DNA from 2 places in the Paracoccus sp. N5 genome. Region 2 is predicted to be linked to the other one. Evidence: riboswitches for the same ligand, from Rfam matches in the RefSeq annotation. Region 2 holds a riboswitch; the other holds the start of a gene.
What was found. A riboswitch is a leader RNA that binds a small molecule or an ion and turns the genes downstream of it on or off. The one in region 2 is predicted to bind thiamine pyrophosphate.

Region 1 (11,321 bases), 1.4 Mb from region 2:
GCTATTACATCGAGAGCCTGACCGCGCGGCTGGCCGAGGAAGCCTGGGCGCTGATCGAGGAGGTCGAGGCCATGGGCGGCATGACCAAGGCGGTGGCCTCGGGCATGCCGAAGCTGCGCATCGAGGAATCGGCGGCGCGGCGCCAGGCGATGATCGACCGCGGCGAAGAGGTGGTCGTCGGCGTGAACAAGTATCGCCTCGCCAAGGAAGAGCCGCTCGACATCCTCGACATCGACAACATGAAGGTGCGCGAGGCGCAGATCGCCCGGCTGGAGCGCATCCGCGCCACCCGCGACCAGGCGGCCTGCGATGCGGCGCTGCTGGAGCTGGGCCGGCGCACGGTCGAGGGCGGCAACCTGCTGGAGGCGGCGGTGGAATGCGCCCGCGCGCGGGCCAGCGTGGGCGAGATCAGTCTGGCGATGGAGGGCACCTTCGGGCGCCACAGGGCGGAGGTGAAGACTTTGGCAGGGGTTTACGGAGCGGCCTATGAGGGCGATGCGGATTTCGCGCAGATCCAGCGCGACGTCGAGGCTTTCGCCGAGGAAGAGGGCCGGCGGCCCCGCATGCTGGTGGTGAAGATGGGCCAGGACGGCCATGACCGCGGCGCCAAGGTCATCGCCACCGCCTTTGCCGACATCGGCTTCGACGTGGACGTGGGGCCGCTGTTCCAGACCCCCGAGGAAGCCGCGCAGGACGCCATCGACAATGACGTGCATGTGATCGGCATCTCCAGCCAGGCGGCCGGCCACAAGACCCTGGCGCCGAAGCTGATCGCGGCGCTGAAGGACCAGGGCGCCGGCGACATCCTGGTGATCTGCGGCGGCGTCATCCCGCAGCAGGATTACGATTTCCTGAAGAAGGCCGGGGTGAAGGCGATCTTCGGGCCGGGGACCAACATCCCGGCGGCGGCGAAGGACATCCTGTCGCTGATCCGGGCGGCGCGGGCAGCCTAGGGCAGCGCACGGCGGCCCTTGCGGTCGCCGTCGCATGGGTATTTGTAAAACAAAGAAGGCCGGCCGCCGCGCGTGATTTGCGGCCGGTTCCCCGATGGAGCCCGCATGATCATCCGTCCCGCCGAAACCCGCGACCTTCCCGCCATCCTGGATTTCTGGAACCCGATCATCCGCGAGACCACGACGATCTTTTCCAGCGAGGAGCGCACGGTCGAGAGCCTGGGGGCGATGATCGCCACCCGCCGCGCTGCGGGGCGCGAGATGCTGGTGGCCGAGGAGGCGGGCGCGGTGCTGGGCATCGCCACCTATGACCAGTTCCGCGGCGGGCTCGGCTATGTCCATGCCATGGAGCATACCGTTCTGCTGGCGCCCGGGGCGCGCGGGCGCGGCGTCGGCCGGGCGCTGATGACGGCGATCGAGGATCACGCCCGGGCGCGCGGCGCCCATACCATGGTCGCGGCCGTCGATGCCGCCAATGCCGGCGGCATCGGCTTTCACGAAGCCATCGGCTTCCGGCGCGTGGGCTATCTGCCCGAATCCGGGCGCAAGTTCGGGCGCTGGCTGGACCTGGTGCTGCTGCAGAAGATCCTGTGAGGCTTGCCGCCGTGCGGGCCGCGTGCGAATGTCGCGGGCAAAACGCGAGGCGGGCATGGACGACGGGCGCAACGGCACGGTCAAGCAGGTCATCTGCATCAAATGGGGCACGAAATTCGGGCCCGAGTTCGTGAACCGGCTGCATGCCATGGTGGCGCACAACATCACGCCGCCGTTCCGGCTTTACTGCTTTACCGACGACGGCGCCGGCCTGCATCCCGACATCGCCGTGCGGCCCCTGCCCGAGTTCGAATACCAGGCTCCGGTCAATACCAAGGGCAAATGGCCGAAATCCCGGCTGTGGGGCGACCTGGGCGACGTGCAGGGCGTGGTGCTGTTCCTGGACCTCGACGTGATCGTGACCGGCAGCCTTGACGATTTCTTCGCCTTTGGCGATCCCGACGATACCGTGCTGGGGCTGAACCCGAACACGCCCTTCGAGAAGATGGGCCAGACCTCGGTCTATCGCATGCGCGTGGGCAAGCTGAAGCCCTTGCAGGACATCTTCCGTGCCGATCCGCAGGCCGCCGCCGACAAGTTCCGCTATGAGCAGCGCTTCGTCACCCGCAATGCGCCGGGCGGGGTGAAGTTCTGGCCGAAAGGCTGGCTCGCGCATTTCCGCATGCATTGCGTGCCGAATTTCCCGCTGAACTATTTCCGCGAGGCACGGGTGCCGGCGGGGACGCGCATCGTGATCTTTCCGGGCGACCTGAACCCGCCCGACGCCATCCTGGGCCGCTGGAGCGACAAGGACCAGCACCGCGCGCCCCTGGACCATCTGCGCGCCGCCTTCGACGGCCGCCGGCGCGAGAGCCTGGGCAAGCACCTGCGCCATTACCTGCGCCCGGTCGGCTGGGTTTCGGCATTATGGCGGGAATAGGCGCCGCGCCCGAGACGCATTACACGCTGCCCGCCGATTTCGCCGCGGGCCTCGGGCAATGCGTGGCGAGCTTCGGCTGGCTCGAGGAGATCATCAAGCGCACCATCTATGCGCTGGACCGCGCCCGGCTGGCCGACGACCTGACGCCCGAGGAATTGCAGGCCTGGCTTGGCCGCATGGGCAGCTTGGCCGACGATTCCATGGGCACGCTGATCGAGCAGCTGGACGCCGCCATGCGCCGCCATCCCGGATTGCGCGACCGCAACAGGATCACCGACCGGCTGGGCGAGATCCGGCTTTACCGCAACCTGCTCTGCCATGCCTCGTGGCGGCCGACCGAGCGCAAGACGCATTGGCATCCGGCCTTTGTCAGCGCCAAGGGCGAGGTGCGGCCAGTGCCGATGGCGCTCGATGATCTGGAGCGCATCCGCGCGCAGACCGTCGAGACCGGCGGCCGCGTGCTGCGTGTCATGCGCGCCGCCGGCGAGCCGGGCTGCTGGGCCGGCGACGATCAGGCGTGAAGCCTTGCGTTGCAAGCCCGCGCCGCATCCGCTAACACCGCAACGTCCATAGATAAGAGTTTCGCATGTCCGCCCAGAACCAGGGGCAAAACGCCTCTCCGCTCCGTCTTGGTATCGCAGGTCTGGGGACCGTCGGCATCGGCACCGTCAAGATCATCCAGAAACACGCCGCGCTGCTGTCCCAGCGCGCCGGCCGGCCCATCGCCATCACCGCGGTCTGCGCCCGCGACCGGATGAAGAACCGCGACGCGGACCTGTCCGCCTATGGCTGGGAGGAGGACGCCCGGGCGCTGGCGCTGCGCGAGGATGTGGACGTTTTCGTCGAGCTGATCGGCGGCGACGAGGGCGTCGCGCGCGAGGCGGTGACGGCGGCGCTGAAGGCCGGCAAGGACGTGGTGACCGCCAACAAGGCACTGCTGGCGATCCACGGCCAGGAGCTGGCGGAACTGGCCGAGGCGCATGGCCGGGTGATCCGCTTCGAGGCCGCCGTCGCCGGCGGCATCCCGGTCATCAAGGCGATGACCGAGTCTCTGGCCGGCAACGAGATCCGCCGCGTCATGGGGGTGATGAACGGCACCTGCAACTATATCCTGACCCGGATGGAAAGCGCCGGCCTGCCCTATGAGACGGTGTTCGAGGAGGCGCGGCAGCTCGGCTATCTCGAGGCCGATCCGACGCTGGACGTGGGCGGCATCGACGCCAGCCACAAGCTGGCGATCCTGGCCGCCATCGCCTTCGGCACCCGCCCCAGCTTCGACGCGGTCGAGATCGAGGGCATCGAGCGGGTCAGCATCGACGACATCCGCCGCGCCGCCGACATGGGCTATCGCATCAAGCTTCTGGGCGTGGCGCAGATGACCGGGCGCGGGCTCGAGCAGCGCATGTCGCCCTGCCTGGTGCCCGCCGACAGCCCGCTGGGCCAGTTGCAGGGCGGCACCAACATGGTGGTGATCGAGGGCGACTCGGTCGGCCAGATCGTGCTGCGCGGCGCCGGCGCCGGCGAGGGCCCGACCGCCAGCGCGGTCATGTCCGACGTGGTCGAGATCGCGCGCGGCGTGCGCATGCCGAGCTTCGGCCAGCCGGCCTCGGCGCTGGCCCGGCCGCAACCGGCGCGGACTGCCGTGCCCGCCGCCTATTACATCCGGCTGGCGCTGACCGACAAGCCGGGGGCGCTGGCCAAGGTCGCCTCGGTGCTGGGGGATAGCGGCATCTCGATCGACCGGATGCGGCAATACGGCCATCAGCAGACCGCCGGCGTCGCCCCGGTGCTGATCGTGACCCACAAGACCACGCCCGAGGCCATCGACCATGCCATCGGGGCGCTGCCGAAGACCGGCGTCATCGCCGGCGAGCCGGTGGAGCTGCGCATCGAGGAGGTCTGAGCCGCGGGTCTGGGTATCTGGAAAACGGAAACGTGACCGGCGCCGTGCCCCCTGGGTGCGGCGTCTGTCTTTTCAGGCGAGAGATCGGCAGCAGCGGTGGCCTTCGGTCACGGCCGGTTCGGGTATTTGGGAAACAGAGAAAGCCGCAGGTCAGCTGGCCGAGAGGTGACGCAGCCCGTGGGTCACGTCGGCACGCACGGCAAGCCGCAGGCCGGGTTCGTCGCCGGCGCGCAGCGAGGCCAGGATCATGCGGTGGTGGCGCGGCGGCTCGTGGCGCTTGACCCGGCCATAGAGCGCCCGCATCGTCGGGCCGAGCTGCAGCCAGACCGTCTCGACGATGGCCAGCATCGCCGGCGCCTGCGCGCGCAGGTAGAGGATGCGGTGGAATTCCAGGTTGGTGCGGATATAGGTGACGCCGTCATGGCTTTCGGCCGCCTCGCCGATGGCGGCGTTGATCACCGCCATGCGCTCGATCAGCGCCTGGTGGGCGCGGGGCAGCGCCCGGGCGGCAAGTTCGGGCTCGATGAGGCCGCGCAGGGCGGCGAGTTCCTCGATGCGCTCGACCGAGAGCTCCGGCGTGGTGATCCGGCCCGAGGAGGAAAGCGTCAGCGCCCCCTCGGCGACCAGGCGCCGCACCGCCTCGCGCGCGGGGGTCATCGAGACACGATGTTCGGCCGCGATGCCGCGCAGCGTCATCGGCAGGCCGGGCGGCAGTTCGCCCAGCATGATGCGCTGGCGAAGGTTGCGATAAAGCCGCTCATGCGCGGCGGTTTCCGAATTGCGCGTCACTGTCATGCCATCTCTGTGATCACAAATGCGCGCGGCGTCAATCCGTCAGATGCGGAAACGCCAGGCCAGCAGTTCGTGGCCGTGGCGGCGCAGCCAGGCGCGGTGGCGGGCATGGCCGGGCAGCAGCCGTTCCGTCGCGGCCCAGAAGGCGGGCGAGTGGTCCATATGCGCCAGATGCGCGACCTCATGCGCGGCGACATAGTCCAGCACCTCGGGCGGCGCCATGGCCAGGCGCCAGGAAAACATCAGCCGGCCGTCATGGGTGCAGCTGCCCCAGCGCGAGCGGGTGTCGCGCAGCGCCAGCGCCCGGAACGGCCGCCCCAGCCGGGCGGCGTGGCGGTCGCAGGCGGCGATCAGCCGCATCTGCGCGAGATGCTTGAGCCAGGCCTCGACGACCACCCCGGGCGGGCGGCCCTGCGGCACCAGCAGCAGGTCGGCGGTCAGTTCGACGCGGCGGGTCTCGGCCGGGCGGATCAGGCGCGGCACGCCCTCGACGGGCAGCTGGACGCCATGCGCGACCGGTTGCAGCGCCGGCATGTCGGCACGGACCTGGCGCAGCCATTCGGCCCGCGACTCGGCAAAGGCCTGGCCGTCGCGCAGGCTGGCGCGGCTGGGCAGGGTCAGCACTACCTCGCCCCCCGCCCGCGCCACGCGCAGCGTCATGCGCCGCGCCCGGGACGAGCGGCGCAGCGTCACCGGGATGTCGCCGCCGACCCAAATCCTGTCCTTGCCTGCCTGCATCTTGCGGTGCCCTGCCTTTCGGCCCATATCTCCACCGCGCCGCCGTCCCGACGCAAGGGGAAAAGCCTTTGACAGCCCCGCGCGGCTATGGCAGGGGACAGCGGATTTACCTGAACGCGGCAGAAAGAGAATACCATGCCCAAAGAGGAATGGGGCACGAAACGCCTTTGCCCCCATTGCGCCACGCGCTTCTACGACCTGACGAACGACCCGATGACCTGCCCGGCCTGCGGCGCCTCTTTCACGGCGGAAAGCCTGACGAATGGCCGCTCGCGCTCGCTGATCTCGGAAAAGACCGCCGCGCGCGACGAGGATCAGACCGATCTCGTCGATGACGAGGATCTGGACGACGACGCCGATTCCGGGGATCTGGACGACGATCTGCTGGACGACGACGATGACGACGGCGACGTGTCGCTGGACGACATCGCCGACGTGGCCGACACGGACGACGAATAGGCCGCGGCCTGCGGTGATCGCCCCGGCCGGCCCCTTGCCGCGCCGGGGCTTTTTCGTGAACGGGAGGAGGCCATGCGCATCATCGACCGCCAGGCCATGCGGGCCATCCTGCTGACGCCCGAGGACCGGGTGCTGCTGATGCGCGTCGATTACGGCACCGGCGACTGGTGGATCACCCCGGGCGGCGGCGCCGAGCCCGGCGAGACGCCCGAGACGACGCTGCGCCGCGAATTGCGCGAGGAGCTGGGCTTCGCCCTGCCCGCCTTCGGCCCGCTGGTCTGGCGCCGCCGCTTTACCCTGCCCTTGCCGCAGGCGCGCTGGCGCCAGTCCGAGCATTACTTCCTGATCGAGACGCCCGAGTTCCGGCCCGCGGTGCAGGACGCGCCCGAGGCCGGCCTGATCCGCGAATTCCGCTGGTGGAGCCTGCCCGAGCTGCGCCACAGCCGCGAGAACCTGGCGCCGGCCGCGCTGGCGCGCATCGTGCTGGACTATCGCGAGGGCGGCCCGCCGCGCGAGCCGCCGGAGTTCGAAATCATCGAGGATTAGGCGTCAAGCCCCTGTAGGTGTCGTCGAAAAATTCCACCTCCAGCCGGGTGGCGCGGTGGAAGAAATCGCGCACCTGCTTGGCCTCGGCCGGGCCGGTGCGGTCCAGCTCGGCGCGCAGGAAACCCACGAAATCGCGGAAGAACGGATTGTCGTGCAGCGTGATCCATTCGGCATGGACGAAGTTTTCCGGCAGGGTTTCGGCCTGCATGGCCCAGTCGAGATAAAGCCCCTCGGCCACGTTCAGCACCGCCAGCACCGCCGGATAGGAGCGGGTCGCGGCGGCCTCGCGCATGATGGCCTGGAAGCCCTGCGTGGGCGCGCTGTCGGGAATGGCGGCGCGCTCGGCCTCCGAGACGCCCAGGGCGGCGAAGGCGCGCAGGAAATAGTCGTTCTCGTCGCCCGAGACCATGCCGGCGAAGCGGCCGAAGCGCAGCCGCGATTCGAAGCGGTCGGCGCTGGCGATGGCGGCGCCGAGCAGCGTCAGGAAAGCGTCGAGGAAACGGTGATCCTGCACGAGGTAGCGCGCCATGACCGCATCCTCGATGCGGCCGGCCAGCAGCTCGTGCACGAAGCGATGGCCGGTCGCGGCCTGCCAATCGGCGGCGCATTCGTCGCGCAGGGTTTCAAAGAAGGTCTGGGGCATCCTGCCCTCCTGGCTTGGGCGGGGCCGGGATGGCCCCGGGGTGGGGCCGGCATCAGGCAGGCGCACGGACTGGCCATCCCTTCGCCGGCATGATCCGGATCAGGTTCGAAGGGTCACCGCGCCGCGCGGGCCTTGGCCCTTGCCAGCGATCTCTCAGCCCCTTGCCGGGACTCCCCTTGGTCGGGACCACCCTAGCCGTCCCTGCCCCGGCTGTCACGTCCCCGACATGCCCGCGCGGCAGGCTTGGCCCGGCCGGGACGGCATTCCGGCTTGCAGCGGCGGGCGTTCTGTTATCTCGTTGCGCCAAGATGCGTCCGCGCGGCGCCGGACAGGACCGGAGACGATGACCACAGGCCCAGAGCCAAGCCCCCAGACCCCACCGCACCCCAGCCACGCGCCGCGCCAGACCGGGCTGCGCCTGCACAGGCCGCCGCTGGTGACCAATATCTCGGCCGCGCGCTGGCTCTTGCTGGCGATCGTCGCGGCCTCGATCTATTTCTTCCACGGCTTCCTGGTGCCGGTGCTGGCAGCGATGGTGATCGCGCTGGCCAGCTGGCCGCTGCGCGAGCGGGCGGTGGCGCGGGTCGGGCGCACCTGGGCCGCGACGGCGCTGGTGCTGGTGCTGGTCTGCTTCCTGGTCGTGCCCATCGCCATGGCGCTGATCTATGCCTTCCGCGAGCTGCGCGACTGGATCAGCTGGGCGATCATGGTCAATTCCACCGGCGCGCCGACGCCGGGCTGGATGGTCGAGCTGCCGCAGGTCGGCGACTGGCTGGACGAGAACTGGCGCACCTATATCGGCCGGCCCGGCGGCATTTCCGAGATCGTGCAGCTGGTCTCGGGCTCGAACATCGGCGCGATCTATCGCGGCGCGGTGACGGCGGGCTCGCTGGCGTTCCATCTGGCGCTGACGCTGCTCTTCATGCTGATCACGCTTTTCGTACTGTATCGCGACGGCGACAAGTTCGTGGCCCAGGTCGACCATATCGGCCGCCGCATCCTGCCCGACCGCTGGAGCCGGCTGTCGCGGGTGGTGCCGGCGACCATCAGCTCGACCGTGACCGGCATGACACTGATCGCCATCGGCGAGGGGGTGATCCTGGGCACGGCCTATTGGCTGGCCGGCGTGCCCTCGCCGGTGACCTTCGGGGTCATCACCGGCTTCATGGCGCTGATTCCGGGGGGCGCGCCTTTGTGCTTCACGCTGGTCTCGGCCTATCTGGTCGCCAGCGGCTCGCCCGTGCAGGGCGCGGCGCTGTTCATCTGGGGCACCTGCGAGCTGTTCGTCGTGGACAAGACCATCCGGCCGGTGCTGGTCGGCGGGCCGGTGAAGCTGCCCTTCCTGCCGACGTTCTTCGGCCTCGTCGGCGGGGTCAAGACCATGGGCATCGTCGGGCTGTTCGTCGGGCCGGTGCTGATGGCGCTGCTGGTCTCGATCTGGCGCGAATGGCAGCGCGAGGTGACCGAGGACGAGGCTCGCCGCGCCGGATTGCTGGCCGAGACCCGCTAGGCGCAGGTGACGGCACATGAAAAAAGGCGGGGCGCGCAGCGATGCGCGCCCCGCCTTTTTTCGTTTCGTCGTGCGCCGCTCAGTTCGCCGGCACGGCCGGTTCCTGCTGCGGCGGGCTCGACAGCGCCTCGGGCATCGGCGTCAGCGTGACGCCGGAGCTCGCGCCCAGCGGCTCGCCCTCGCGCGTGGTCTCGGTCGGGGCGACCGTGTCCTCGGCGGCGGTGTCGGTCTCCGGCTCGGCCGAGGCCGAGGGCACGGCCGGGGCCGGGGTCGGCACCGGGTTGGCGCGGTCGGCCCCGTCGTTGCGCAGATAGTCGAAGAACTCGCCCTCGGGCTTGATCACCAGCGAGCTGTTCTCGCCCTTCAGCGCCCGCTCATAGGAGGTCATGGAGCGGGTGAAGGCAAAGAACTCGGGATCGCGGCCGAAGGCATCGGCATAGATGGCGTTGCGGCGGGCGTCGGCCTCGCCGCGGACCACCTCGGCCCGCTTGCGCGCCTCCGAGGTCAGCTCGACCACGGTGCGGTCGGCGGCGGCACGGACGCGCTGCGCGGCCTCGCCGCCGCGGGCGATCTCGTCGGCGGCCTCGCGCTCGCGCTCGGCCCGCATCCGGGCATAGGTCGCGGTCAGGTTCTGCTCGGGCAGGTCGGTGCGGGTCAGGCGCACGTCGATGACGCGGATCCCCAGCGCCTCGGCCTCGCCGCGCGCGCCGTCGCGGATGCGGTTCATCAGCGCGGTGCGGTCGTCCGACAGAACCGTGGTCGAAGGCACCGAGCCCAGCACGCGGCGGATCACGTCGTTGATGATCGAATCCAGCCGTTCCTGCGCGCGGGGCAGGCCGCGTCCCTCGGTCGCCTGATAGAGCTTCTGCGCGTCGAGCACCTGCCAGCGGGCAAAGGCATCGACCACCAGCCGGCGGTCGTCCAGCGGCGTGACCTCCATCGGCCGGGTCGGCAGGCCGAGGATGCGGGCGTCATAGCGCACCACGCTGTCGATGAAGGGCACCTTGATGCCGAGGCCGGGGTTCTCGCGCACCTCGACCACCTCGCCAAAGCGCAGCACCAGGGCCTTTTCGCGCACGTCGACGATATAGACCGAGGCCGCCACGATCACCGCGATGACGACCAGGAACGGCAGGACCAGGACAGAGATTGCACGGTTCATCACTGGTTCCCCCCGTTGTTGGTGCCGTTGTTGCTGCCGGCATTGCCGGTGGCGCCGCTGCGCAGCTGGTCGAGCGGCAGATAGGGCACGACGCCCTGCCCGGCCTCGCCGTCGATGATGACCTTGTTCGCCTGGCCCAGAACTTTCTCCATGGTTTCCAGATACATCCGGCGCCGCGTCACCTCGGGCGCCTTGACATATTCGTCATAGACCGAGTTGAAGCGCGCGGCCTCGCCCTCGGCATTGTTCACGGCCTCGGCGCGATAGGCCTCGGCGCGTTCGACCACGGCGGCGGCTTCGCCGCGCGCATTGGCCAGCACCCGGTTGGCATAGGCGTCGGCCTCTTTCTCCAGCCGGTCGCGTTCCTGCTGGGCGGCCTGCACCTCGCGGAAGCTGTCGATCACCTCGCGCGGCGGGTCGGCGCGGGCCAGGTTCACCCGGACGATGTTGACGCCGGAGTCATAGGAATCCAGCGTGCCCTGCGCAGCGCGCTCCAGCTCGGCCCGGATCTGCTCGCGGTCGCGGTTCAGGATCGGCGCCAGTTCCGAGCGCGCCACGATGTCGCGCATGGCCGATTCCGCCACGGCGCGGATGGTGTCGTCGGGATCGGCGAGGTTGAACAGGAATTTCTCGGGGTCCGAGACGTTCCAGACCACCTGGTATTGCATGTCGACGATGTTCTGGTCGCGGGTCAGCATCAGCCCGCTGTCGTTCGGCCCGGCCTGGCCGGTGCCGATTTCCGTCACCCGCTCGCCCGAGACCTGGACCAGTTCCTTGGTCACCACCGGCCAGGGCGCGAAGTTCAGGCCCGGATCACCCAGCGCATAGGGCCGGCCGAACAGCAGCTCGACCGAGCGCTGGCCCTCGTCCACGGTGTAGAAGCTGGTGAAGGCCCAAAGCGCGGCCACGGCCAGCGCACCGATGCCCCAGGTGCCGCGGCTCATCTGGAACTGCGGGCCGGGACGGCGCGGCCCGGTGCCGCGCGGGCTACCGCCGCCGCCCTTGCCGCCCATCAGCACGCGCAGCTTGTCCTGCCCCTTGCGGACCAGCTCCTCGATCTCGGGGATCTGCTCGCCCCGGCGCGGACCCTGCGGGCGGTCGTCGCGGCCGCCTTGGTTGTTGCCTCCGGCATTGCCCCAGG
Region 2 (11,321 bases):
ACCGCGCGCTGGCCGGGTTCGGGCAGCGGGCCGATCGGGCCATAGCCGGGCATGCGCAGCGCCTTGGGCGTGGCCTTGCGCGGCGCCTCGTCCTTGGGGCGCAGGTCGACGACCAGGTCGCCCGGGCGGATGTCCTGCCGGGCGATGAAGCGGGGCCCCGGGCTTTCCGGCGCGCCGTCAAAGCGGAATTGCGTGAAACGGCCATTGTCCAGGCGGATGAACTCGCCCAGGGGCGAGGGCGTGGTGCCCAGAAGCAGCCGCAGCGCCATCTGCGCCTGCAGGCAGCCGAGCAGGCCGACCACCGGCCCCAGCACGCCCGCCGTGGCGCAGGTCTGGCCGCTGTCGGGCGGGTCGGGGAACAGCGCCCGCAGGCTGGGGGCGCCGCCTTGGCCGGGATCGCCGCAGAAGCCGCCGACATAGCCCGCCATCCCCAGCGCCGAGGCCGAGATCAGCGGCTTGCCCACGGCAAGGCAGGCGTCGGACAGCGTATAGCTGGCCGCGTAGCTGTCGGCGCAGTCCAGCACCACATCGGCCGCGGCGACCAGCGCCGGCGCATTGGCCGGGGTCAGCGCCTCGCGCCGGCCCTCGAGCAGGACCCCCGGGTTCAGCCGCGTCACCGCCAGCGCCGCGGCCTGCACCTTGGGCCGGCCCAGATCCTTCATGCGATAGAGCGGCTGGCGGTGCAGGTTGGTTTCCTCGACCGTGTCGGGGTCCATCAGCGTGATGCGGCCGATGCCGGCACCTGCCAGATATTGCAGCACCGGCACGCCCAGGCCCCCGGCACCGACGACCAGGACATGGGCGGCTTCGATGCGCTCCTGCCCCTCGGCGCCGACTTCGGGCAGGACCATCTGGCGCAGATAGCGGCTCATGCCGTCGCCGCCAGCCATTCGCGGATGCGCGCCTCGGGGTCGGGGTTCAGCGTGATGTCGGTCACCGCCGAGGCCAGGTCGGCGCCGGCCGCGAAGGCTTCGCGGGCGCGTTCCGGGGTGACGCCGCCGATGGCGACCAGGGGCGTGGCGCCGACCAGCTTGCGCCATTCCCGCACCCGGTCCAGGCCCTGCTGTTCCCATTTCATCTTCTTCAGGATCGTCGGCCAGACCGGGCCCAGGGCGACGTAATCGGGCGCCAGCGCCAGCGCCCGGTCCAGCTCGGCATGGTCATGGGTCGAGATCCCCAGCCGCATGCCGGCGCGGCGGATGGCGGCGATGTCGGCCGTGTCCAGATCCTCCTGCCCCAGGTGGATGAAATCGCAGCCCAGTTCGATGGCGGCCTGCCAGTGGTCGTTCACGACCAGCGTGGCGCCATGTTCGCGGCACAGCTCCTGCGCCAGCGCCAGCTCGCCCAGCAGGCGCGCGGCGGGCTGGTCCTTGATGCGGATCTGCACCAGCTTGACGCCGAGGGGCAGGGCGCGGCGCAGCCAGGCGGCGCTGTCGAAGATCGGGTAGAAACGCGGCAATCTCATCCCAGCACCGCCATGCCGAACAGCGGGGTCGAGGGCGCGGCCATGTCGCGCGCCTCGATGGGATTGGCGCCAGCCGCCAGCCGGCCGGCCTCGATCGCCAGCGCCATGGCGCGGGCCATGGCCACTGGGTCGCCGGCCTTGGCGACGGCGGTGTTCAGCAGCACCGCGTCATAGCCCAGTTCCATCGCCTGCGCCGCATGGCTGGGCAGGCCGATGCCCGCGTCCACCACCAGCGCCACGTCCGGGAAATGCGCGCGCAGGCTGCGCAGCCCATAGGGGTTGTTCAGCCCGCGGCCCGAGCCAATGGGCGCGCCCCAGGGCATCAGCACCTCGCAGCCCGCGTCCAGCAGCCGGCCGCAGACCGACAGGTCCTCGGTGCAATAGGGAAAGACCTGGAAGCCGTCGTCCGACAGGATCCGCGCCGCCTCGACCAAGGCGATCACGTCGGGGCAAAGCGTGTCGTCGTCGCGGATGACCTCCAGCTTGATCCAGGGAGTCCCGAACAGTTCGCGCGCCATCTGGGCGGTGGTCACCGCCTCGCGCACGGAATGGCAGCCGGCGGTGTTGGGCAGGACCGGGACATTCAATCCCTTGATGAGATTGTGGAAATCCTGGCCCGCCCCGCCCTCGCGGCGCAAGCTGACCGTGGCGATGCCGGCGCCCGAGGCGCGGAAGGCCTCGGCCATGATCGCGGGCGAGGGGTAAAGCGCCGTGCCCAGCATCAGCGGGCTTTCGACATGGGTTCCGTAGAATCGCGGCATCTCAGCCCCCCTGCATCGGCGCCACGACTTCCAGCGCGTCGCCATCCTTCAACCTGGTCCCGGCGCGGGCGGCGGCGGGCAGGAAGGCGCCGTTCAGCGCCGTGGCGACCTTGGCCGCGCCCAGGCCGATTTCTTGCAGCGCATCCTGGACCGAGGGTCCGGCAAGGCTGCGGCTTTCGCCGTTAAGGGTGATTTTCATCCATGAACTCCGGTATCTGGCCGTCCAGCAGGTGGTCGGCAGCCATGCGGGCCACGGCGGGGGCCAGAAGATAGCCGTGGCGATAGAGGCCGTTGGCAAACAGCGTGCTTCCGCGCCGCCGCAGCCGCGGCAGGTTGTCGGGGAAGGCCGGGCGAGCGTCCGAACCGAGTTCAAGGATCTCGGCCTCGGCAAAGCCCGGATGCAGCGCATAGGCGGCCGACAGCATCTCGACCGCCGAGCGGGCGGTGACGCGATATTTGCCGCCGGTTTCCAGCATCGTGGCGCCGATCATGTATACGCCGTCTCCCCTTGGAACAAGATATAGGGGGATGCGCGGGTGCAGCAGGCGGATGGTGCGGGTCAACTGGACCTCGGGGCAGCGGATCACCAGCATCTCGCCCCGCACGCCGCGCAGGTCGGGCAAGGCGTCGCGGGCGGCAAAGCCGCGGGCGTCCACGGTCAGGCCGCTCGGCTCGCCTTCGGTCTCGATGGTCACGCCGGCAGCGGCCAGCCGGTCGCGCAGCGCCATGAGGGCGGCGCGGGGGTTCAGATGCGCCTCGCTTTCGAAGAACAACCCGCGCGCGAAACGGCCCTGCAACTCGGGCTCCAGCGCGGCGATGGCGTCGGCGTTGACCGGGCGATGCGCCTCTGTCATCCGGGCAAAGCGGTCCAGTTCCGCCCGGTCGCGCGAGGGGGCAAGCACCAGCGTGCCGCGCCGGACGACCTCGGCGCCATGCGCCTGCCACCAGTCGGCGGCGTCGAGACCCAGGCGCAGGACCACCGGCTCGGCGCTTTCGGCCTCGCACCAGGGGGCCAGCATGCCGCCGGCGCGCCAGCTGCAAGCCTGCGCGCCAGGCTTGCCGGCAGGATCGATGATGCGCGGGGTGATGCCGCGATCCAGCAGGGTCGAGGCAATGGCCAACCCCATCACGCCGCTACCAAGAATTGTTATCTGGGTCATTCAGCGCCCCACATCTTGTAGAAGTGATGCACCGGCCCATGGCCCAGCCCGATCCCCAGCCCGTCGGCGGCGCCGATGGCGCCTTGCAGCCAGCCATGGGCGCGGGTGATCGCATCGGGCAGGTCCAGCCCCAGCGCCAGCCCCGCCGCGATGGCCGAGGACAGCGAGCAGCCGGTGCCATGGGTATTGCGGGTTTGCTGGCGCGGCGCCGACAGCGGAAAGCCCTGCGGCCCGACCAGCAGGTCGGTGCAGGTTTCGCCCTCGGCATGGCCGCCCTTCATCAGCACATGGCCCGCGCCCAGGGCACGCAGCGCCTCGCCCTGTTCGGCCATCTCCGCGGGCGTGCCGGCCGGGGCGCGGCCCAGCAGCCGGGCGGCCTCGGGCAGGTTCGGGGTCAGGACGGTCGCCAGCGGCAGCAGCCGGTCGCGCAGCGCCTGGACCGCCGCGTCGGGCAGCAGCGCGTCGCCGGATTTCGCCACCATGACCGGGTCCAGCACCACCGGGACCGGATCGGCCTGCAGCGCGATGCGCAGCCGGTCCGCGACGGCTGTGATCACATCCGGGCCGCCGACCATGCCGATCTTGATCGCGCGCACGTCCAGATCGCCGAAAACCGCGTCGATCTGCGCCGCGACCATGGCGGGCGAGACCGCCTCGACCGCGGCGACGGTGCGGGTGTTCTGGGCGGTGATGGCTGTGATCACGGACGCGCCATAGACCCCCAGCGCCGAGAAGGTCTTGAGGTCGGCCTGGATGCCGGCGCCGCCGCCGCTGTCCGAGCCGGCGATGGTCAGCGCGATGCGAGCTGGTCCCGCCATGATCCGCCTTTCATTGTCCGGTCGAGGCGGCGGAGAGGGGGGTGGCGGCTGATGTGGTCTGCGTGCCGCGACACTCTACCCTTCCCTCCGCCGGTATGAGCCGGATCAGGTTCGATGGGTCGGTGCCTGGCACCTCTCAGCCCCGTTCGGGGCACCCCAAGTGTATGAGTCGTGGGCGGGACACTAGGGCCGGCGCGCGGCTTTGGCAAGCTCAGTCGCGGGCGAACAGGTCGCGGGTGTAAACCTTGTCCTGCACGTCGGCCAGTTCGGGCGCCTGGCGGTTGGCGATGATCAGGTCGGCCTGGGCCTTGAAGGCGCCGAGGTCGCGCACCACCGGGCTGTTGAAGAAATGGTCCTGTTCCAGCACCGGCTCGTAGACGATGCAGGGGATGCCTTTGGCCTTGATCCGCTTCATGATGCCCTGGATCGAGCTGTCGCGGAAATTGTCCGAGCCGGATTTCATCACCAGCCGATAGACGCCGACCAGCTTCGGACGGCGGGCGATGATTTCCTCGGCGATGAAATCCTTGCGGGTGCGGTTGCTGTCCACCACCGCGGCGATCAGGCTTTGCGGCACCTGATCGTAGTTCGCCAGCAATTGCTTGGTATCCTTGGGCAGGCAATAGCCGCCATAGCCGAAGCTGGGATTGTTGTACTGATCGCCGATCCGCGGGTCGAGGCCGACGCCCTCGATGATCTCGCGCGTGTTCAGCCCGCGGGCGACGGCATAGCTGTCGAGCTCGTTGAAATAGGCCACGCGCATGGCAAGATAGGTGTTCGAGAACAGCTTGATCGCCTCGGCCTCGGTCGAGCCGGTGAACAGCACCGGCATGTCCTTGCGGATCGCGCCTTGGGCCAGCAGGTCGGCCAGCCGATGCGCGGCCGGGCCGTGGTCGCCCACCACGATGCGCGACGGGTGCAGGTTGTCCTGCAACGCCCGGCCTTCGCGCAGGAATTCGGGCGAGAACAGGATGCCGTCATGGCCGGTCTCGTCGCGCATGCGCTGGGTGAAGCCGACCGGGACCGTGGACTTGATGACGATGGTCGCCTGCGGCGCGTGCTGGCGGGCCAGCGCGATCACGCTTTCCACGCTGGAAGTGTCGAAGCGGTTCGAGCGCGGGTCGTAATTCGTCGGCGTGGCGACGATGACGAATTCGGCGCCGGCCATGGCCTCGGCCGGGTCGGTGGTGGCGCGCAGCTGCAGCGGCTTTTCCGCCAGCCACCGGCTGATCTCGGCATCCTCGATGGGCGAGCGGCGGGCGTTCACCTGGGCCACCCGCTCGGCGCTGATGTCCAGCGCCACCACCGCGTCGTGCTGCGCCAGCAGCACCGCGATCGACATGCCGACATAGCCCAGCCCAGCAACCGATATGGTCATGCGGTTTCCCCTTCCTGCGGTTTCCCCGCCTCTAGCACGGCTTGGCGCCCGGCAGAAGCGCGCCGGCTTGCCGGGCCGGCCGTGTTTCGGCACGATCCGGCCGGATGGCAAAGGAGGCCGGCGATGAAAAGCGTGATCTTCGACCTGGGGGCGGTGCTGATCGAATGGGATCCGGCGCTGGCCTTTGCCGATGTCTTCACCAGCCGCGCCGCGGCCGAGGCCTGGATGGCGCGCATCGGCTTCGACGGCTGGAACCGGTTGCAGGACGGCGGGCGCAGCTTTGCTAAGGGTCTCGAGGCCGCGCGCGAGGCGCATGGCGACGAGGCCCGGCATCTGGCGGGCTATCTGGCCGCCTTTCCGCTGACCATCGAAAAGACCGTGCCCGGCGCCTGGGAGATCGCCGAGGCGCTGCTGGCGCGGAATGTGCCGCTCTATGGCTTGACGAACTGGGCGGCCGAGACCTGGCCCCATGCGCTGGAAATCCATCCCCGGCTGGGCCAGCTGTTCCGCGACATCGTGGTTTCGGGGCGGGTCGGGGCGCTGAAGCCCGAGCCCGCGGTCTATCGCATCCTGATGGACCGCAACGGGCTGCGCCCCGAGGATTGCATCTTCATCGACGACAACCCGGACAACGTCGAGGGCGCCCGGGCGCTGGGCATCGACGGCATCCATTTCACCGGCGCCGACGCCCTGGGCCAGGCGCTGGCGCGGCGCGGGCTGTTCTGACGCGATCGTGACGGCGGCCGTCAGCCAATTGTAAGCTGGAGCGCGTTAGGAGGGCACGCCCGAACTGACCTAGGATGCCAGCTTGCCTCTTGTCGTGACCCTGTCCTCGATCCCGCCGCGCTTTGCCGGGCTGGGACCCACCCTGAAATCGCTGCTGAAACAGAAGGTTCGCCCCGACGAGGTGCGGCTTTACCTGCCGCGCCGCTATCGCCGCTTTCCCGACTGGGACGGCAGCCTGCCGGCGGTGCCCGAGGGCGTGCGCATCGTCACGGTCGAGGACGACCTGGGCCCGGCGACCAAGATCCTGCCGGCGGTGCGGGATTTTCGCGGGCAGGATTGCGAATTGCTGCTCTGCGACGACGACCGGCTTTATGATCCGCTGTGGACCAGCCGCTTTCTGGCGGCGCGGCGCGCGCAGCCGGATTGCGTCATCGCCGAGGCCGGCGGATTCGTGCCCGGCCATGACGGCGGGCCCGAGCCGCGCGCGGTGCTGCGGCGCAAGGACTGGCGCTATCGCCTGCTGCGTGCGGCCTCGCTGGGGCTGGTCAAGCCGCATGCCTGGCTGCGCTCGGGCTACGTCGATGTGCTCAAGGGTTATGGCGGCGCCATGCTGCGGCCCGAATTCATGCCCGACAGCGCCTTCGACATCCCCGAACTGCTGTGGACGGTGGATGACCCCTGGCTCTCGGGCAACCTGGCGCTGAACGGCGTGCCGATCTGGCTGAATGCCGAGGGCCGGGTGCCGGGCGAGTGCCGGGTCGCGCGCTGCCATGCGCTTCTGGACTTTGCCTTGCAGGGCAAGGGCCGGGGCGAGGCCAATGGCGCCTGCTACGAATGGTTCCGGCAGAACCTGGGCATCTGGCCGGCCGGGCCTAGCCGACCATCTTCGCCGCCTGCTGCAATGCCAGCAGATAGCCGTTGACGCCGAAGCCGGCGATCACGCCCTCGGCGCGCAGGCTGACATAGGAATGGTGGCGGAAGCTCTCGCGCTTGTGCACGTTCGAGATATGCACCTCGAGCACCGGCCCGTCGAAGGTGTTAAGCGCGTCGAGGATCGCGACCGAGGTATGGGTGAAGGCGGCCGGGTTGATGACGATGGCCTGGGCCCGCAGCCGCGCCTCGTGAATCTTGTCGATGATCGCGCCTTCGTGGTTCGACTGGAAGAAGTCGATCTCCAGCCCCAGCTCGGCCCCCAGCGCCTTGCAGTCGCGCTCCACGTCGGCCAGCGTGGTGCTGCCATAGATCTCGGGCTGGCGCTGGCCCAGCAGGTTCAGGTTCGGGCCGTTCAGGACATAGACGGTGGGCATGGCAATCTCCGCGACGATGGGGGCAATCTAGCCCAGTTCGGCCAGAAAGATATAGCCGGCGCCATAGATCGTCTTGATCAGGCGCGGGTTCTTGGGATCCTCGCCCAGCTTGGTGCGCAGGCGCGAGATGCGCACGTCCATCGCCCGGTCGAAACTTTCCCCCGCCGTGCCGCCCAGCGTCTCCAGCATCTGCGCGCGCGAGATCAGCCGGCGCGGGTTGTCGAGAAACAGCCGCAAGACCTCGGCCTCGGCGTGGGAGATCGGCGTCTCGGCCCCCTCGGGCGAGGTCAGCGTGTAGCGGTCGAAATCCGCGGACCAGCCGGCAAAGCGGATCTGCTGGCGGCCGGGGCCGGCGTCGCGCTGCGGCTTGCGCAGCCGGGCGCGGATGCGGGCCACCACCTCGGCCGGCTCGAAGGGCTTGATGATATAGTCGTCGGCGCCCAGTTCGAGGCCGGTCACCCGATCCTGCACCTGCGCCCGGCCCGAGATGATGATGATCGCCGCGCCGGATTGGCTGGCCAGCCGGTGCACCAGCGCCAGCCCGTCGCGGTCGGGCAGGCCCAGGTCGATCAGGCAGGCATCGGGCTGGATGCGGCGCAGCGCCGCCTCGAATTCGGTGGCGCGGCCGAAGCCCAGGGTGCGGAAGCCCGCCTCCTCCAGCGCCGCGGACAGCAGGCGGCGGATCTCGGGCTCGTCGTCGAGGATGGCGATCAGGGGCGCGTCAGTCATCGGTTTCTGCCAGGGCCAGGGCCAGTTCGGTGTCGCCAAAGGGCTTGGTCAGCACCGTGCCGTCAAGCCCCGATCTGCCCGCATCGCCCGGCGGCAGCGCCGTCATCAGCACCAGCGGCAGGCCGCGGCCCCGCAGATCGGCGCCCGAACCGTCGCCCAGTTGCAGGTCGGACAGGATCAGCGTCAGGCCGGACAGGTCGGTCAGGCCGCGCGCCTCACTGAGCGAGCCGGCCTCGATCACCGAATGGCCCTGGGCGGTCAGCATCTGGCGGATATGGCTGCGGATGGCGTCGTCATCCTCGACCAGCAGGACCAGATGCGGGCGGGCGGCGCGCAGGGGCAGGCGGATCGCGACCTGCGCGCCCTGGGCGAGGTTCGCCAGCCGCAGCGTGCCGCCGGCCAGCTTGACCTGGTCATAGACCATCGACAGGCCCAGCCCGCTGCCCTTGCTGCCCTTGGTGGTGAAGAAAGGCTGCGTGGCGCGGGCCAGGGCCTCGTCCGAAAAGCCGGGGCCGCTGTCGGTGACGGTGATTTCCAGCCAGCGCCCGGCCGTGCGGGCCTGCAAGCCGATGCGGCCCTTGCCCTGCATGGCGTCGCGGGCGTTCAGGATCAGGTTCAGCAGCGCGTCCTGCAGCGCGCCGGGGTCCAGCATCAGCCGCGCCGGCAGGTTGGTCGTGGCGTGTTCCAGCGTCACGGCGGCGCCCAGCGTCGGCCGGGCCATGGCGGCCAGATGCTCGAAGAGCGCGTCGAGGTCAACCGGCTGCGGGTGCTGTTCGCGCTTGCCGGTCAGCGCGGCGATGCCGTCCAGCAGCGTCGCCCCGCGCCGGGCGGCGGCGAGGGTCGCCTGCACGTCCTCGGCCTGTTCCGGCGGCAGGCCGGCGCGCGCCAGCCGGGTTTGCAGGCCAAGGATGATGGTCAGAAGGTTGCCGAAGTCATGCGCCAGCCCGGAGGTCATCTGCGCCGCCAGCGCGCGCTTGGCGGCATGGGTCAGCGCCTCGCGCGATTGCACCTCGGCGGTCACGTCGGTGGAAAGCACATAGGCGCCGCGCCCGTTGGGGTCCGGGGTCAGGGCGATGCGGATGCGGCGCCCCGAGGGTGGGTGCGTGATCTCGAACACCTGCGGCTGGCCGGCGACGGCGCGGTCCATATGCGGGCGGATGCGGTCGAAGGTCTCGCGGCCCAGCACCTCTTCGCCCGCGCGGCCGATGATGCCGCGGTCGGCACCGGGAAACACCGCCGCGATCTGGTTGTTGGAAAAGGTATAGCGATAATCGCGGTCCATATGCGCGATATGGGCCGGGACCATGGCGGTAACATGGCGGGTGCGGGCCTCGGATTCGGTCAGGATGCGCTTGGCCTCCTCCAGCGCGGCATTGGTCGCGGCCAGCGCCCGGTTCGCGGCCGACAGCCGCTCGGCATGGTCCAGCACCAGTTCGGACAGCTCCTCGGAGCGGGCGCGCAGCAGTTCCTCCTGCCGCTTGATCTGGGTGATGTCGGTATAGACCGCGATCCAGCCGCCCTGCGACAGCGGCGCCCCCTCGACCGAGATCCAGCGGCCGTCGGCGCGCTTTCTTTCCATGTAATGCGGCTGGAAGGTGCGGGCCTGGTCCACGCGCTCGCGAATCGCGGCCTCGGTATCCTCCTGCGGCCCGTATTCGCCGCGATGCACCAGATAGCGGATCGTATCCTCGAAGGTGGTGCCGGGCCGGGTCAGTTCGTCCGGCAGGCCGAACATCGCCTGATAGGGCCGGTTGCTGACCGCCAGCCGCAGGTCGGCGTCGAAGATCGAGATCGCCTGCTGGATCAGGTTCAGCCCCGAGCGGGTCAGCGCGGCATGTCGGTCCGGGGTGGTGGTCGCCATGGCTGTTGCCTTGCAGTTGTAACAATTCGTAGGATTCGGGCAAAACTGACGCAAGGATTGCCGCAGTAAGCTGCGATTGCCAGAGGGGAAGAGGAGCCCGGACGGCAAGGGGAGGATCTATGCAGAACCAGCCGGACCGCAGCGGACCGCCGTCGATTCCCGCGCTGCTGGCGCGCAATGCCGCGACCTGGGGCAACCGGCCGGCCTATCGCGAAAAGGAATTCGGCATCTGGCAAAGCTGGACCTGGGCGCAGGCGGCCGAGGAAATCCGCGCGCTGGCGCTGGGCTTCCTGCACATGGGCCTGGCGCCCGGCGACCATGTCGCCATCGTCGGCCGCAACCGCCCGGCGCATTACTGGTCCATGGTCGCGGCGCAGATGTGCGGCGCGGTGCCGGTGCCCCTGTATCAGGACGCCGTGGCCGACGAGATGGCCTATGTGCTGGGCCATTGCGGCGCGCGTTTCGTGGTCTGCGGCGATCAGGAGCAGGTGGACAAGGTGCTGGAGGTCGGCGACCGCGCCCCGAAGATCGAGCAGATCGTCTATACCGACAAGCGCGGCATGCGGAAATACGACCACACCGCGATGAACGCGCTGGCCGATGTGCAGACCGAAGGTCGCGCCGCGCATCAGCGCCACGAAGAGGAACTGGACCGCCGCATCGCGGCCCTCGGCTACGACGACACCTGCGTGATGTTGTATACCTCGGGCACCACCGGCAAGCCCAAGGGTGTGGTGCTGTCGAACCGCAACATCATCGAGACGGCCAGGAACACCTGCGCCTTCGACCACCTGACCGAGGCCGAGGAGGTGCTGGCCTATCTGCCGATGGCCTGGGTCGGCGATTTCATCTTCTCGGTCGGCCAGGCCTATTGGGCCGGCTTCACGGTGAACTGCCCCGAAAGCGCGCAGACCATGATGACCGACCTGCGCGAGATCGGCCCGACCTATTTCTTTGCCCCGCCCCGCGTCTTCGAGGGCCAGCTGACCTCGGTGATGATCCGCATGGAGGACGCCGGGCGCATCAAGCGCGGGCTGTTCCACCATGCCATGAACCTGGCCCGCCGCATCGGCCCGGACCTGCTGGACGGCAAGCGGGTCGGGCTGCTGGACCGGC

Region 1: linked by a shared signal. The riboswitch ahead of PARN5_RS22170 (TenA family protein) and the one ahead of thiD (bifunctional hydroxymethylpyrimidine kinase/phosphomethylpyrimidine kinase) in region 2 are both predicted to bind thiamine pyrophosphate.

Annotation. Positions count from the first base shown of each region.
Region 1 covers NZ_AQUO01000001.1:2,742,786-2,754,106, reverse strand. The annotation lists gene scpA (methylmalonyl-CoA mutase) at 1-953, shown strand, start outside; gene PARN5_RS0113910 (GNAT family N-acetyltransferase) at 1,059-1,547, shown strand; gene PARN5_RS0113905 (glycosyl transferase) at 1,576-2,427, shown strand; gene PARN5_RS0113900 (hypothetical protein) at 2,415-2,948, shown strand; gene PARN5_RS0113895 (homoserine dehydrogenase) at 3,014-4,330, shown strand; gene PARN5_RS0113890 (GntR family transcriptional regulator) at 4,481-5,125, opposite strand; gene PARN5_RS0113885 (SprT family zinc-dependent metalloprotease) at 5,165-5,860, opposite strand; gene PARN5_RS0113880 (TIGR02300 family protein) at 5,996-6,319, shown strand; gene PARN5_RS0113875 (NUDIX domain-containing protein) at 6,392-6,865, shown strand; gene PARN5_RS22170 (TenA family protein) at 6,852-7,508, opposite strand; TPP riboswitch at 7,568-7,695, opposite strand; gene PARN5_RS0113865 (AI-2E family transporter) at 7,852-9,018, shown strand; gene PARN5_RS0113860 (protease modulator HflC) at 9,098-10,180, opposite strand; gene hflK (FtsH protease activity modulator HflK) at 10,180-11,321, opposite strand, start outside.
Region 2 covers NZ_AQUO01000001.1:1,324,545-1,335,865, reverse strand. The annotation lists gene PARN5_RS0106640 (HesA/MoeB/ThiF family protein) at 1-890, opposite strand, end outside; gene PARN5_RS0106635 (thiamine phosphate synthase) at 869-1,465, opposite strand; gene PARN5_RS0106630 (thiazole synthase) at 1,462-2,226, opposite strand; gene thiS (sulfur carrier protein ThiS) at 2,228-2,425, opposite strand; gene PARN5_RS0106620 (FAD-dependent oxidoreductase) at 2,409-3,386, opposite strand; gene thiD (bifunctional hydroxymethylpyrimidine kinase/phosphomethylpyrimidine kinase) at 3,383-4,204, opposite strand; TPP riboswitch at 4,270-4,373, opposite strand; gene PARN5_RS0106610 (nucleotide sugar dehydrogenase) at 4,416-5,582, opposite strand; gene PARN5_RS0106605 (HAD family phosphatase) at 5,706-6,308, shown strand; gene PARN5_RS0106600 (glycosyltransferase family 2 protein) at 6,391-7,230, shown strand; gene aroQ (type II 3-dehydroquinate dehydratase) at 7,181-7,615, opposite strand; gene PARN5_RS0106590 (response regulator transcription factor) at 7,643-8,344, opposite strand; gene PARN5_RS0106585 (PAS-domain containing protein) at 8,337-10,205, opposite strand; gene PARN5_RS0106580 (AMP-binding protein) at 10,325-11,321, shown strand, end outside.